Persicobacter psychrovividus: one gene and its partner. The protein of the gene in region 1 interacts with the protein of each later gene in a pairwise test. Links are inferred from orthologs where the notes say so. Each region holds a gene or a part of one and is shown in the gene's direction. Other genes may lie near its edges.

Region 1 (6,860 bases):
GATGACTGTAGGCTACCTGATCTAAAATAACAGTATCAGCCCGCCCCAGGCTGAAATCCCCTTTATCGTCTGCCAATGGTGGCATCGACATCTCATAAACAAGGGCTTCCTGCGCTTCTGGATGCGTTTGCAGCAGTTGATAGCGGTCAGCTGTCAATACCACCAGCCCATTGGCGGGCAAGAGTTTAAGCTCGTCGGGAAAACGAAAAACATCCTCCTGACGCCATAACTGAAGTCCTTTTATATCCAGCGAAAAGGCTGATTTGTTCTTCAGTTCAATAAAATCCACCCCACCACTAACAGGATTGAAGAGCAATTCATTCACCCACAGCGCCCCCGCAACGGGCGTACGGGCGGTTTCAAAAAAGTAAGAAACAGGCTTCCTATTTCCGATACAGTCGGTCAGCGCATCGATGATTAACCGATAGTGTCGGCCTTCTTCGAGCGGTTGCTTCAAAACAGCCTGATAACTTTGGCCATGAAACTGTTCCGAAATCACCTCCACAGCCTGATCCAACTCCCAGGAAAATGATGCTACAGGTTCATCAAAATCCATTTCAATAATATTCCCTTTCGCATAGACCTGTATCAAATTTGGTGCAGTATCGTCAAGTGTACGGTCTGAAATACTATTCGCTGAAGCGGGTGTTCCCCCATAAACAGCACTCCTGCGCCAATTCCCCGCCTGTTTACATGGATACCGAAGCTGACTCATCTCCAAACTGTACCCTTTTTGCTCCAAACCTTCAAACCAATCCCCTTGATACTCCAACTGATGAATCACCTGCTCCCCAAGGCTAATCTTCAGCTGATCCTGTTCGTTATTCAAACTGACCCCTTCTAAATCATTTATGGCAAAAAAAGCATGGGGACTCAGCCAAACTCTTGGCAGGTCTACCCCTGAATTGGTGTCTGAAAGTCGGAAAAACCACAAGGGTATGACTTTATCCGTCGTATTGTAAATTTCAACAAATTCTTCTTGCCCCGCATCAGGCTGAGGCAATACTTCCGTCATGATCAAATCAAATTCCTGAAAATAAAGCGCAGGGGGCAAGCTCAACATCATTGACTCGATCCTGTTTCCCGATAAATCTTCGAGGGACGAAAGTGTGATATCAAGGCTGTCTGCGTCCTCACTATATGGTTCAAGATGAACAAACAGGGTACGATCAGTCCATTCTGCATCCAAAAGCGTACAATTGGAGATTTTCACCATTTGATCACTGACAGGATTGTCTGCCATCGTTTCTGTAAACTGAAATGCTATTGTTCGGGCATCCTCCCACCACAGGGAATCCAGGGCAGGGGGCTGAAGATCAGTAAAAAGGTGGGTTTGGAAATCGGGTAGGGGGAAACCATCTGCGGCATACATTTCAGTAAAAGTGAGCTTCAGGGTATCAGCACGCTGCAAAGCTGACGGCAACAGCAGGTCCAGCTTATCCTGCGCTTCATTCCATATTTCTAACAGAGGCAATTGATCATTGACCGAATATTGTCCCTTTTTGTGTACAGCCTGCGAAAAAAACACAGAAATCACGCCATTTTCAGGTCTGATCACCGTATCGATCCCCGATTTGTACTCAAAATGATACATCGGGTCGGTATTGCTCTGAATCTGCACCATTTCACCATTCGACCACGGCTGTTCATTCACCAGCCAAAAACCTCCTCCCGAAGGGGCTACGACTAGCTCAAAAGGGCTAAAATCGGACGGTGGCAGGCCATCAAAATAAATGCGGTGGGCATCTGTAAAATAGCCACCTGTAAATTCAGGGTTTTGGCGATAAACAGTCTGAATTGATGTGTTTCCTGCATTATCGGCAACCTGATAAATCAGCTTTTCATTTGTAAACGCAGTGGCCACAACATTGCGGTGCACACTGAAAATCTGATTCGTCGCCGATACTATATTGGCCTGTGTAATCGCCTCGCTGAACACCAAATGAACCGAATCTTTATTCATATAATTAACACCAAGCAATTGCGGAGGAATGGGGTCGTAACTGAAATTAGTGGTCGATTTTGACATCTTATTTCCCTGTAAATCCAGCAAATTCTGAATTACGAGCGCGTAAAGCTCTTCGGCAGGAATAGGATTTTTGGTGTGTAAATAAACTTTTGTCAAACGCTCCACCTCCACCACATCAATAGAGTGCCCCTCAATCTGATAATTCCCTAAATCCGACAGGCTGGCAAGATCAATTGCCTCTGAAAAAATCACCGCTAAACTGTTGTGCGAATACACGGTCACCTTACTCACTTTAGGGCGTTTGGTGTCTTTTGTAAGTTCAAAAAATGACAGGTCAAGGGTATCCTTCCCCATGGCCACCCGAATCGGAAGTGAAAACGGTTTGTTATTACTAATATCCTCTTCGAATAAAAATAAAATACCCGCTGGTGTGGGCATGGCCGAGAAATCATTTTCAGCTTCGATAAAGCGAAGTCCCTCAATCCCCCACCTTACTGTCGCCATATTATCAGCGGGAAAACCGACATTATTAATCATCGGCGCGACCTTTACATCAGTAGCGGAAAAGGTGAACCCATCCGCAAAAATGATTTCCCCTGACCAGCTTATCAAATCATCTGTATCCTGATAAGCATACACTTTTCCTCCGACAGGTATGAGTTCAAAAACAATGCTTTCAACTGATACCTGAACAGGGCTTTGCGCTGGTTCCCGTTCAAAATTTAGTAGAACCCAATCATTCAGGATGTAAATATTAAATGACATTACATCTTCACCCGACTGTTGATGCACTTCTTTAGCCTCCAAAAATGACATCGACTTTCGTTGTCCCTTTTCCACATCGGAAGCAAATACCTTCTCGCCATCATTTCCACCTACCGAAGGTGCATTTATGTTTTCTTCAGAAAACGGTACTTCCGCCAAGCCACAATGCTGGTTTGCCACCCCCGACAAGGGTTTCGAAAACATAAATATAACAAGCATTGTTATTATTGTTGGACTCCACAGATTTATTGCATTTCGCATTTGTCCACTCATAAAACTCTCAATTTTATTTTTAGATTTGTACTGTAAACCAAGGGCATGACCGTCATTAGTCTATCGTGTTTATTTCACAATAGGCCACTGACCCTCCCTTTAATTTTTAAACAAACCTTATTCAGGAAATGAAATTAGCTATTGTTGGTGCCACAGGTCTTGTAGGTGGACAGATGTTGAAGGTTGTCGAAGAGCTTCAGTTAGCCTTCGATGAATTATTACTCGTTGCTTCAGCTCGTTCTGCAGGCAAACAGATGGAATTCATGGGTAAATCCTACACGGTGGTTACCTTGGAGCAAGCTGTGGAAGCTCGTCCTGATATTGCCATTTTTTCAGCAGGCGGAAGCACCTCATTAAAGTGGGCTCCGAAATTTGCTGAGGTAGGGTGCTTCGTGGTAGATAACTCTTCTGCATGGCGAATGGATCCATCAAAAAAATTAGTCGTTCCAGAAATTAATGCTTCGGAATTGACTGCTGACGATAAAATCATCGCCAACCCAAACTGTTCAACCATTCAGATGGTATTGGCCCTGACTAAATTGCGTGAGCGTTATGGCATCAAGCGAATTGTCGTTTCGACTTATCAGTCGGTAACAGGTTCAGGGAAAAAAGCCGTGGATCAGATGATGTCTGAGCGTGCGGGCGAAACTCCTGATATGTGCTACCCGCACAAAATCGACATGAACGTATTGCCTCATATTGATGTTTTCCAGGAGAATGGCTACACCAAAGAGGAGATGAAGATGATTTTGGAAACCAAGAAAATTTTCAGCGACGACAGCATCGCCGTAACAGCAACGACGGTTCGTATCCCAACAATGGGCGGGCATTCGGAGTCAATCAATGTAGAATTCAATGAAGATTTCACCTTGGCGGAAGTGCGTGAGTTGATCGAAAATACGCCAGGCGTTGTGTTGGAAGATGATCCACAAAACAACGTTTATCCGATGCCATTGAATGCGCATAACCGCAACGAGGTGTTCGTTGGTCGCTTGCGTCGTGATGAATCTCAGCCAAATACCTTGAATATGTGGTGTGTAGCTGATAACTTGCGAAAAGGTGCGGCGACCAATGCCGTGCAGATCGCTCAGCATCTTGTGGATGCGGGCTTTGTAAGCTAAGGTTCAGACAATGAGTTGGGAAATTCTCAAAGAAAAAAATATACAACAATTCATAAAGGATCATGCCACGCATGATCCTTTTTCGTTGGCGCTGAAGGCCAAACAGTATCCGGATATTCCGATGCAGTTGGCTGTCGAGCAAATTCAGGCACGCCAAAAAGCGGTGAATAAACTGCCGACGTGGACGCAATGTGAGGGGATTATTTATCCGCCTTTGCTGTCGATGGAGCAATGTTCGTCAGAAATCACTGCCAAATACAAAGGTGAGTTGATGGCGGGAAATCGCCTGCTTGACCTGACGGGAGGCTCGGGTGTGGACACTTATTTCATCAGTCGAAATTTCGAAAAAGCGGATTATACCGAACTTTGGGAAGCGCTATTTCACCGTACCCAACACAATTTTAAATGTTTGGGCGCTGAAAATATTGATTGCCACTTTGGGGATGGCATTGAATTTTTGAAGCAACAGCCCGATCAGCATTACAATCTGATTTTCATTGATCCTTACCGTCGAGATGAACAATTACAGAAGGTCTTTCAGATGGAAGATTGCCTGCCTGATGTGGTGGGGCTGAAAGAATTACTCCTGCAAAAATCCAAAAAGGTGTGGATCAAAGCTTCGCCGATGTTGGACATCAAAAGTAGTATTCGCAGTCTGAAATATGTCCAGCAAGTACATGTGGTTTCGGTGCAAAATGATTGCAAAGAGGTATTGTTTGAATTAGAAAACAAGATCAACGATAACCCACAATACACGGCGGTGAACTTCACCAAGAAAGGGGAGAAAGAAACCCTCAGCTTTTCTTTAAAAGAAGAAACCGAAGCCATTGTGCCTTGCGACGCCCCAAAACAACACCTTTACGAGCCCAATAGCGCGATTTTGAAAGCGGGAGGATTTAAATCCATTGGTGTTCAGCAAGGCGTCTCCAAGCTACATCCGCACTCTCACCTTTATACTTCTGAAGCCTTAGTAAATGATTTTCAGGGACGAAAATTCAAAATCATTGGGCAAGAAGCGGTCAATAAAAAGGCTTTGAAGAAATATTGCAAAGACGGCAAAGGCAATTTAACGGTCCGGAATTTCCCTGCGACGGTGGCGGATCTTCGGAAAAAGCTGAAGCTGAAGGATGGAGGGAATATTTATATTTTCGCCACGACTTTGGTAGGAGAGGAGAAGGTGTTGTTGGTTTGTGAAAGGGTTTGATAGTTGGTTGTAGCGAGGGGACTGCGACCAGTGTTAGGGGTAAGGTTACTACGATTGGAGGTAGGGCTATTTTTCCATGGAATGAATTCCATGTCTAACATAAAAAGTCCTTTCAGGACTGGATAAAGCTACATTCCCTTTAATGCGGGTATTGCCACAAACCATCAAAGGTTCATTCTTATCTGCCAAGATCAAGGCCGTATTCCTTACAGAATCATTTCGATATCCCTTGATGTAGGTTTTCGATAAAGAAGGGTGACTCGCTACTCCAACATTCACTTGCTGCAATATGCCCCACTCCCCCTGCCTAATCACCACCTTAGAGCGAATATCTTCCCCATATAACTGAACAGTATCTACCCCCTCCTTTTTATAGGGAAAAGCCAAGCTAAGCTGGAGACCATCAGCTAAATATGTTGAGGCTTGAAACGCTCTTTTCCAACTCAACATATTCAACCGATGGTAATAGCCCATCAAAATGATCGCCGCGGAAATGCCTACCAAAGCCAATGAAATGGAAAATACGAAGGGTAAGGTGCCTGCTTTGAGTTTTAATTTATGCATGGGCTAATATCGCAATTTGGCTGTTCTTTTTCAGTTCAATAAATGTCTACACTATTTAGCACCTTGCTAAAAGACTCCTAATCATCGGCCAAATACCATAACAGAAAGATGCTTCTAAAAATTTATAACCTTCAAATAGTACCAAGTCTAACTTAGGCAATACTTCTTAAGGGATTTTCTTTTTACAAAGGGAAATCTATAACTTTTTACCTCTATTGGCAAATTCCTAAATAACCTTTGGGGGTTTGGAACCATTATACTACTTAAAAAAATAACCCTTCCACAATTTAATTCAATTAAAGCATATTTCATATTAGACCAAGGATGTGCGTACCCCCTGTTATCTACCTCATGCTTTGGTTTATATATAAAAACGATTTTAACATCTTTGGGTGAGAATACAACCTCACTTCTATCTGAGTAAGAATAGAGCTTATTCTCATCATCAAATGCAATCACACTATCTTTATTTAAACTAAAATGATTGAAATAAATTACAAATACCGGTATATAAACATATATAAGAATAAAAGTAGAGGTTAGAAAATAGAAAACAGGATCTAACAATAGGTTATCAAATCCTTTAATATGCCCAACTATCATCGATATAATTATTAAAAACACTGTATAACTCAATAAATGTCTAATTAACCTATAGTGGGAGTGATTATCAATTTTAAATTTTTTCATATATTCATTAAAATCTGGGAACCCATCCAGAACGGATTCCATTATTAAAATCTATATACCCTCTTTGAGTTTTATAGGTGATTTCTTGCATTAAATTTTGATAACCTTCAATTGCCATAGGCGCAAGATAAAAGCCAGCGCCAACCGCTACTCCTAAAAGTGGGTGAACCATACCTGCAGCATATGCAGCCCCAACTCCAGTCGTATTGTAGATGAAATTACCTAATGTCTGATTTCCATTATACAACTGAACCGCATCATAAGCTACTGAAAA
Region 2 (6,789 bases), 1.9 Mb from region 1 along the record:
CGACCAAAGACTCCGACAATTTCAGGGCCCTGGACCTGTACTCTGATTTCGGGCAGTTGCGTATTGATGGCACCTTTAAGCCTTCCATTCTATGGGCGAGCATTCCAAAAATGAGCAAGGAATATATGATGGCCATAAAAAATGACCCTCAACAGCTCAAGCGATATTACAGCCAACAGCCTGCGGTAGATTACAGCGACCCGTCCTACATTAATTTTGATGTTCGTTTCTTTGATTTCAACCCCATCATGCGGTTATTTTACCCGAATTTCTACATGACCTCGGGGGCGAATATTCATGGAAAAATGCTGATCGGTTATTCGTATAACCTGACCATGGACACCTATCTTGACAGCCTGAACTGGCAGGGGAATGCGCTCTCCAACACCTCGCTTTCCGTGAAAACATCGAAAGTGATCAATGAGCCTGATCCTGAGGCAGTCATTACCATGACCTCCGATCATCAGACCTTTTTCAAAACACTGAATACCAACAACCTGGTAACCGAGCTGAACTGGTTTGACCGTAAGATGGACTACCTTTTTCAGATCAAACAAAATAAAACAAAAAACAAAGTGGACCTCATTGGTCACCTCGACTTTCTGGATGGGCAAACCATTATGAGCACCAAAGCGCCAGAGCTCCATATTTTTGGCGACGACTGGCAGCTCGATCCAAAAAACACCATTACGCTCAATGGCAAGAATATCGATTTCAGTCATGTGGTTCTTCAGAGTAGCCGTCAGAAACTGGCCATAAAAGGAGGGATTTCTGAGCAGCCCAACAAGGAGTTTCAGTTGATTGTAGAGGATTTCGAGCTCAACCACCTTGAAAATTTTATTGACACCGAAGTCGATGGTATTTTCAACGGTTCCCTGACGATGAAAAATTTCTACACCGTCCCACTGATCCAGAATCGCCTTTTCATCGATAATTTCAGCTTCAACGATTTGCCCCTGGGCCGAATGAAAGGGCAGGCTATTTGGGATAACGACGAATCAAAGCTTGACATTACCTTCCGCGGAAGCCGAAAGCGTCAGCAATTCCTGACCCTCGAAGGAGCCTATTACCCTTATCGAAAGAAGCAGACCCTCGATTTGGCGCTTAAAATCAAAGACCTGCCCATCGCCGTGGCAGAGCCATTTTTGAAGGATTATGCCTCTGATTTCAATGGTACCACTTCGGGCTTTGTCGATGTAACAGGCAATTTGAGCAAACCAGTGATTAACGGAAAAATGATGATTGATACCGCTACGGTAAAAGTCGATTATCTACAGACCCGCTACCGTGCCAATGGCGCCATCCTGATTCAGCCCGACAAATTTGTATTTCAGGGCTTGTCGGTAAGAGATACCGAGGGGAATTTTGGTAATGTGACAGGCGAGATCACGCACCATGGCTTGCGAAATTTTGACTTTAACATCAATGCCAATTTCAATAACCTGATGGTGCTGAACACCACTGCAAAAGACAACAGCCTGTATTACGGTAAAGCATACGCTTCGGGGAATATGCGCTTCTTTGGCCCGATCGACAATTTTAATATTTCGGCCAATATGGAGACGCGCAAAAACACCAAGTTCAATATCCCGCTGGAGTCCAGTTCAGAGGAAGTCGGTAATCAGGATTACATCACCTTTAAGGCCCGAAAGAACGAGTTTGATTTCCTGAAAAATGTTTTTCAGCAGGAAGTGAAAAAGGTACAGGTTAAAGGTGTAAACTATGACTTTAAATTTAAGGTAACGCCCGATGCCTTTGGGCAGTTGATTTTTGATTTGCAGGCGGGAGATATTATTCAGGGCCGAGGAAATGGAAACCTCGAGCTGAAGATCAACCGACAGGGCGACATGAGTGTATTCGGTGACCTTTCCTTTACGCAGGGGTCCTATAATTTCACCTTGTCCAATATTATCAACAAAGAATTTATCATTAAGCCCGAGAGTACCATCAGCTGGAATGGCGACCCCTATCAGGCGCAATTGCATATCGATGCTGAATATGACCAGCTCACCAACCTGACGGCCATTGTGGACACCACTTATGCGGAAAGTCCAGAAATTCGTCGTCGTTACCCTGCCAAAGTGTTGCTGAAACTCAATGGCCCGATGATGAAGCCCGAGCTTAGCTTCGATATTAACCTGGATAAATACCCGAGCACCTTTACGGCAAGCAACGGGTCAAATATCAGCCTTGACACTTATGTGAATGGTTTCAAAAACAACATTCATGTTAATGAGCAGGAAATGAAACGTCAGGTGTTCTCACTCATCGTCCTCGGATCGCTGGCCCCTGCCAACTCCTTCAACACCTCCAATACGGTGGGTAACAGTCTGAGTGAGTTTGTCTCCAACCAGCTGAGTTACTGGATTAATCAGGTGGACGACAACCTCTCCATAGCCCTGGATCTGGGGCAAATGGATGCCGATGCGGTCAATACCTTCCAGCTACGGCTGGGCTATACCTTCCTCGATGGGCGCTTGCGGGTTTCTCGCGACGGCGGTTTCACCAATGAGCAATCGAAGGTAGATTTTGCCTCTATCGCTGGTGACTGGTCGGTGGAATATCTACTGACACCCTCAGGGAAATATCGGGTAAAAATGTACACCCGAAATAATTATTCCAACCTCGATGCTTCCCTGAACCAAGCCAACACCACCACTACGGGGGTCTCCTTATTGCACACGGCGACCTTCAACTCCTTCGAGGACCTGTTGCGCTCTTTCAACCCATTTAAAAAACGCAGAAAAGATAATACGAAAACACTCAAAATACGACTTTCCCCTTTGGCTCCAAAAGGGCTTTCCGCAGACGACCAGGAACAGGACAACAGCGCCGAACCTGCCAGCGATCGCCCGAAAACAGATTTTTAATTTCCCATTTTACCCCACTGAAAATTATTTTGACATGAAATCAGCCTCCACTTTTTATCCCTGTTTTTTTAGCCTGCTGCTCTGTATTTGCCTCTGTATAAGCTCATGCTCACCCATTGACAAGTTGGAATCAGCTGCCGATTTATTCTCTGACGGCAGTATTGCCGAAGACCTTCAGTTAGATATTTTGCTGTACGATGCCATGAGTATCACCGATGAAGCCATTGTGGCTTTGGACACCAAAGAGGACGAGGAGAATCCGCATTGTTACACCTCCATCTGGGACCCCAACTTAAACAAGCTGACCCTTGATTTTAATGAGGACTGCCTGATTCGGGAACTCAACCACAGTGGGAAAATCATCATCACGTACAGTGGTGGCATTGACTCCCCCAAAGCATTCCCACACAAACGCGGTGCCAAGCTGAGGATCGATTTTGATAATTACCGTGTCAATGATTACAACTTCTTTGGCACCCAGTATTTGGAGAACATTTCTGAATCAGACACCATTGATGCCAAGATTTACCGCCTTCAGCAGGAGAATATTGTCATGACCAACGGCAGCCTCAGTACCCAAAGAAACGGTGAATTTACGCAGACTTCCAACGTCGCGGACGATACCTATATTGGACTTGAGCGCAAAACCTGGGGAGAAAGCACGGGGGTTACGGCAAAGGGAGAAGACTATCAGGTCGAGGTTATGGAAAACAACGCCCTACTCCATTCTTACAACTGCCTGACACAAAACTTCCTGATGCCTTCGCAAGGCGAAAAGATTTTACGATACCAGGGCCACACCCGACAGATCAATTTCGGTACTGGAGAATGCAACCACTCTTTTAATGTAAAACAGGGCGTATTCAGCATAACGGTGGATTTCACCGACGGCGAACTGCCTTCCGAAGAAGAATAACCGCTGGGGAATATATCTGATAATTATTAGTATCGGAACGAATGGATGCCACGTTTTTTCGTATCTTTGTAGAATGTTAAAAATCGGAGCAACAAATACGCTTAAGATCTTACGACAAATTCCATTTGGATTAATCCTTGATTCTGATCAGGGGGATATCCTTTTGCCAAACAAATTTGTCAAATCCGATATGGAAATCGGACAAGAGCTCTCGGTATTCATTTATCGAGATTTTAAGGATCGTCTGACCGCCACCACACAAACCCCGAAGGCTGAAGTAGGGGAAATGGCTACACTAATGTGTGTGGATCTCACCAAATTTGGTGCATTTTTAGACTGGGGTCTTGATAAAGACCTTTTGGTTCCTAAGAGTGAAATGGATGAAAACATGGAGAAAGGGCGCAAGTATGTCGTTCAGATCATCCATGATCATAAATCCGACCGCATCATCGCATCCTCAAAGATTAAATCTTTTTTCAACCGTGATCTCGAAGGGCTGGAAAAAGGACAAAAAGTTGACATGATGATCTATCGTAAAACGCCACTTGGCTATACGGTAGTTGTTGATGGGCAGTATGAAGGAATGCTTTTTGACAATCAGGTATTTAAATTCGTGCGCCCTGGCGACCGTGTTGAAGGTTTCATCAAGACCATCCGTGAGGACGGAAAACTTGACCTGACCCTGCAACAGGAAGGTTATGAGGCCGTAGTGAATTCTACAGATGATATTATTGGTAAGCTTGAAGAAGCTGGAGGTTTTTTACCTTACCATGACAAATCTAATGCGGAAGAAATTAAAGAGGTTTTTCAGATGTCCAAACGTACCTTTAAAAAAGTACTTGGAGGCTTGTATAAGGCAGGCAAAATCACCCTCGATAAAGAAGGCATTACCTTAGTTAAATAGCCACCGCAACCGTTGGGAAGGAAATAAAAATTAACAAACGCTTTGGTGTATTTTGGAGTTAATCTAAAGTAGGGCCAAAGTGCCCGATACCGACGAATTGAAAATTAATTACAATCTTACAAAGCATACACAAATGATTTTACCGATTACCGCCTATGGCATGCCGGTATTGAAAAAGTTAGCCGTAGATATTGAAGAAAACAATGAGGAAGTACAGGCATTGGTTGCCAACATGTTTGAAACCATGTACAAAGCCTCAGGGGTTGGCTTAGCAGGCCCACAAGTCAATGAAAATTTGAGAATTTTTGTGATTGACGGTTCGCCGATGGCAGAGGAAGACCCAAAATGCGAAGGCTTCAAAAAAGTGTTCATCAACCCGGAAATCATCGAGGAATACGGTGAAGAATGGGGTTTCGAAGAAGGCTGCCTGAGTATTCCTGGCATTCGCGAAACTGTCATGCGCCCAGAAAAAGTACTCATTCGCTACCGCGATGAAAACTGGCAGGAACATGAAGAGGAATTTGATGGCTTACGTGCGCGCATCGTTCAGCATGAATATGACCACGTAGAAGGCATCCTTTTCACCGACTACCTCACCCCTTTCAAGAAGCGTTTGTTAAAGAAAAAACTGACCAATATTGCCAAGGGCGTTGCTCCACACGATTACCGTATGAAGTTCCCTAAGTAAGGATACTGTTTATTTTAAAGCCCTGAATAGGCTCAAAAAATCCCGATAATGCTCTTTTTATCGGGATTTTTTTTGTTTAACCACCAATCATGAGGTGGATCATCGTTTGATTGAAAAAAAAATCCCTATTTCACACTTTAATATATTACTCCCTTCTTTGAATGTTCATGAAAAAGGATCTGAAAATCGCTACTGTACAAGCTGACCTCTACTGGGAAGACATTGATGCCAACCTGGCTCATTTAGAGGAATTGATCAGCGCCCAAGCGTTTGAAGCTGATTTGATTGTCCTGCCAGAAATGTTTAACACTGGTTTTACGCATAATCAGGCCGTGGCCGAACATATGAATGGCAAAACATTCCGATGGATGAAACTCTTGGCGACACAGCACAATTGTGTGGTGACAGGAAGTTACATCATCAAAGAAGGTGGTGCTTATTATAACCGCCTGATATGGATGAAAGCAGACGGCTCTTTTCTTTTTTATGATAAGCGACACCTGTTCCGTATGGGAAAGGAACATCTGGCATTTCATGCTGGTGATGAAAAACTGATTGTAGAGCTTGAAGGGTGGCGTATATGTCCATTGATCTGCTACGATCTGCGCTTTCCTATCTGGTCAAGAAATATCTCACATCCTGGCGGCAGCATGGATTATGACGTCCTCATTTATCCTTCTTCCTGGCCAGAAAGCAGACACCATGTTTGGAACACCCTCCTGCCTGCCCGAGCGATTGAAAATCAGGCCTACACCATTGGCGTCAATCGTATTGGTCAAGATGGCAATGGGCTGAATTATCAGGGCGGATCACAATCCTATGGCCCAAAGGGCTTCAGTATCCATAATCAGGGCACTGCGCAATCTGTTGAGGTAGTCACCCTTTCTTATGAAGTACTTCAGGGGGTCAGGGATCGTTTCCCTGCACACTTGGATCAGGACAGGTTCGAAATCCATCCTGACCTGGACCGCATTTAAGCGAAATCCTCCACAAATCGATTTCACCGCCAAATCTCCCTATTCCTTTTCTTCCAGATCAGCGAGGATCATTTCATAATGTATTGATCGTGATGGGGGGATATATTGGTTTTCAATATTGTCGCGATTTGGCCCAGCGTTGTACATATCTTCCATTTCCAGGTAAGCATACTTATTGCTTTGCTCATTTTTGATGAATCGTCGCCACACCCAGGGGTTGATCCACTGATTTTTAGGGATATTATAATTGTGATGCATCCAGTATTTGGTGAATCGCTGATATACCTGTGCAAAATAGGCATTTCGCTCCTGGTGGTATACCGTTACAATGGTAACGTTCGGAACTGACACCGAATCTACACTTCCCAACGCCATGGCATTATCAATATTATCTTCGAGTGTCGGGTAATCAAGGATCGTTACATTGGCCAGCA

What was found.
Region 2: the proteins of AABK40_RS12325 (region 1) and def interact in binary tests that used the Escherichia coli proteins (3 or more experiments, as listed by UniProt). The link is inferred for Persicobacter psychrovividus from one-to-one orthologs.

Annotation. Positions count from the first base shown.
Region 1 is NZ_AP025292.1:2,875,974-2,882,833, forward strand. Bases 2,201-5,131 are described here. They hold AABK40_RS12325 (aspartate-semialdehyde dehydrogenase), read left to right. Parts: upstream 2,201-3,135; coding sequence 3,136-4,128; downstream 4,129-5,131. Other genes in these bases: AABK40_RS12320 (lamin tail domain-containing protein), read right to left, coding at 2,201-2,953; AABK40_RS12330 (class I SAM-dependent methyltransferase), read left to right, coding at 4,139-5,131. Also shown: more of AABK40_RS12320, read right to left, coding at 1-2,200; more of AABK40_RS12330, read left to right, coding at 5,132-5,332; AABK40_RS12335 (hypothetical protein), read right to left, coding at 5,399-5,896; AABK40_RS23940 (PH domain-containing protein), read right to left, coding at 6,044-6,628; AABK40_RS12340 (RHS repeat domain-containing protein), read right to left, coding at 6,594-6,860.
Region 2 is NZ_AP025292.1:980,347-987,135, reverse strand. What follows is about bases 3,741-6,600. They hold def (peptide deformylase), read left to right. Parts: upstream 3,741-4,823; coding sequence 4,824-5,378; downstream 5,379-6,600. Other genes in these bases: AABK40_RS04455 (hypothetical protein), read right to left, coding at 6,395-6,600; AABK40_RS04460 (amidohydrolase), read left to right, coding at 5,546-6,355; AABK40_RS04470 (CvfB family protein), read left to right, coding at 3,860-4,690; AABK40_RS04475 (hypothetical protein), read left to right, coding at 3,741-3,786. Outside these bases: AABK40_RS04480 (translocation/assembly module TamB domain-containing protein), read left to right, coding at 1-2,870; more of AABK40_RS04475, read left to right, coding at 2,995-3,740; more of AABK40_RS04455, read right to left, coding at 6,601-6,789. UniProt on the Escherichia coli protein: Removes the formyl group from the N-terminal Met of newly synthesized proteins. Requires at least a dipeptide for an efficient rate of reaction. N-terminal L-methionine is a prerequisite for activity but the enzyme has broad specificity at other positions.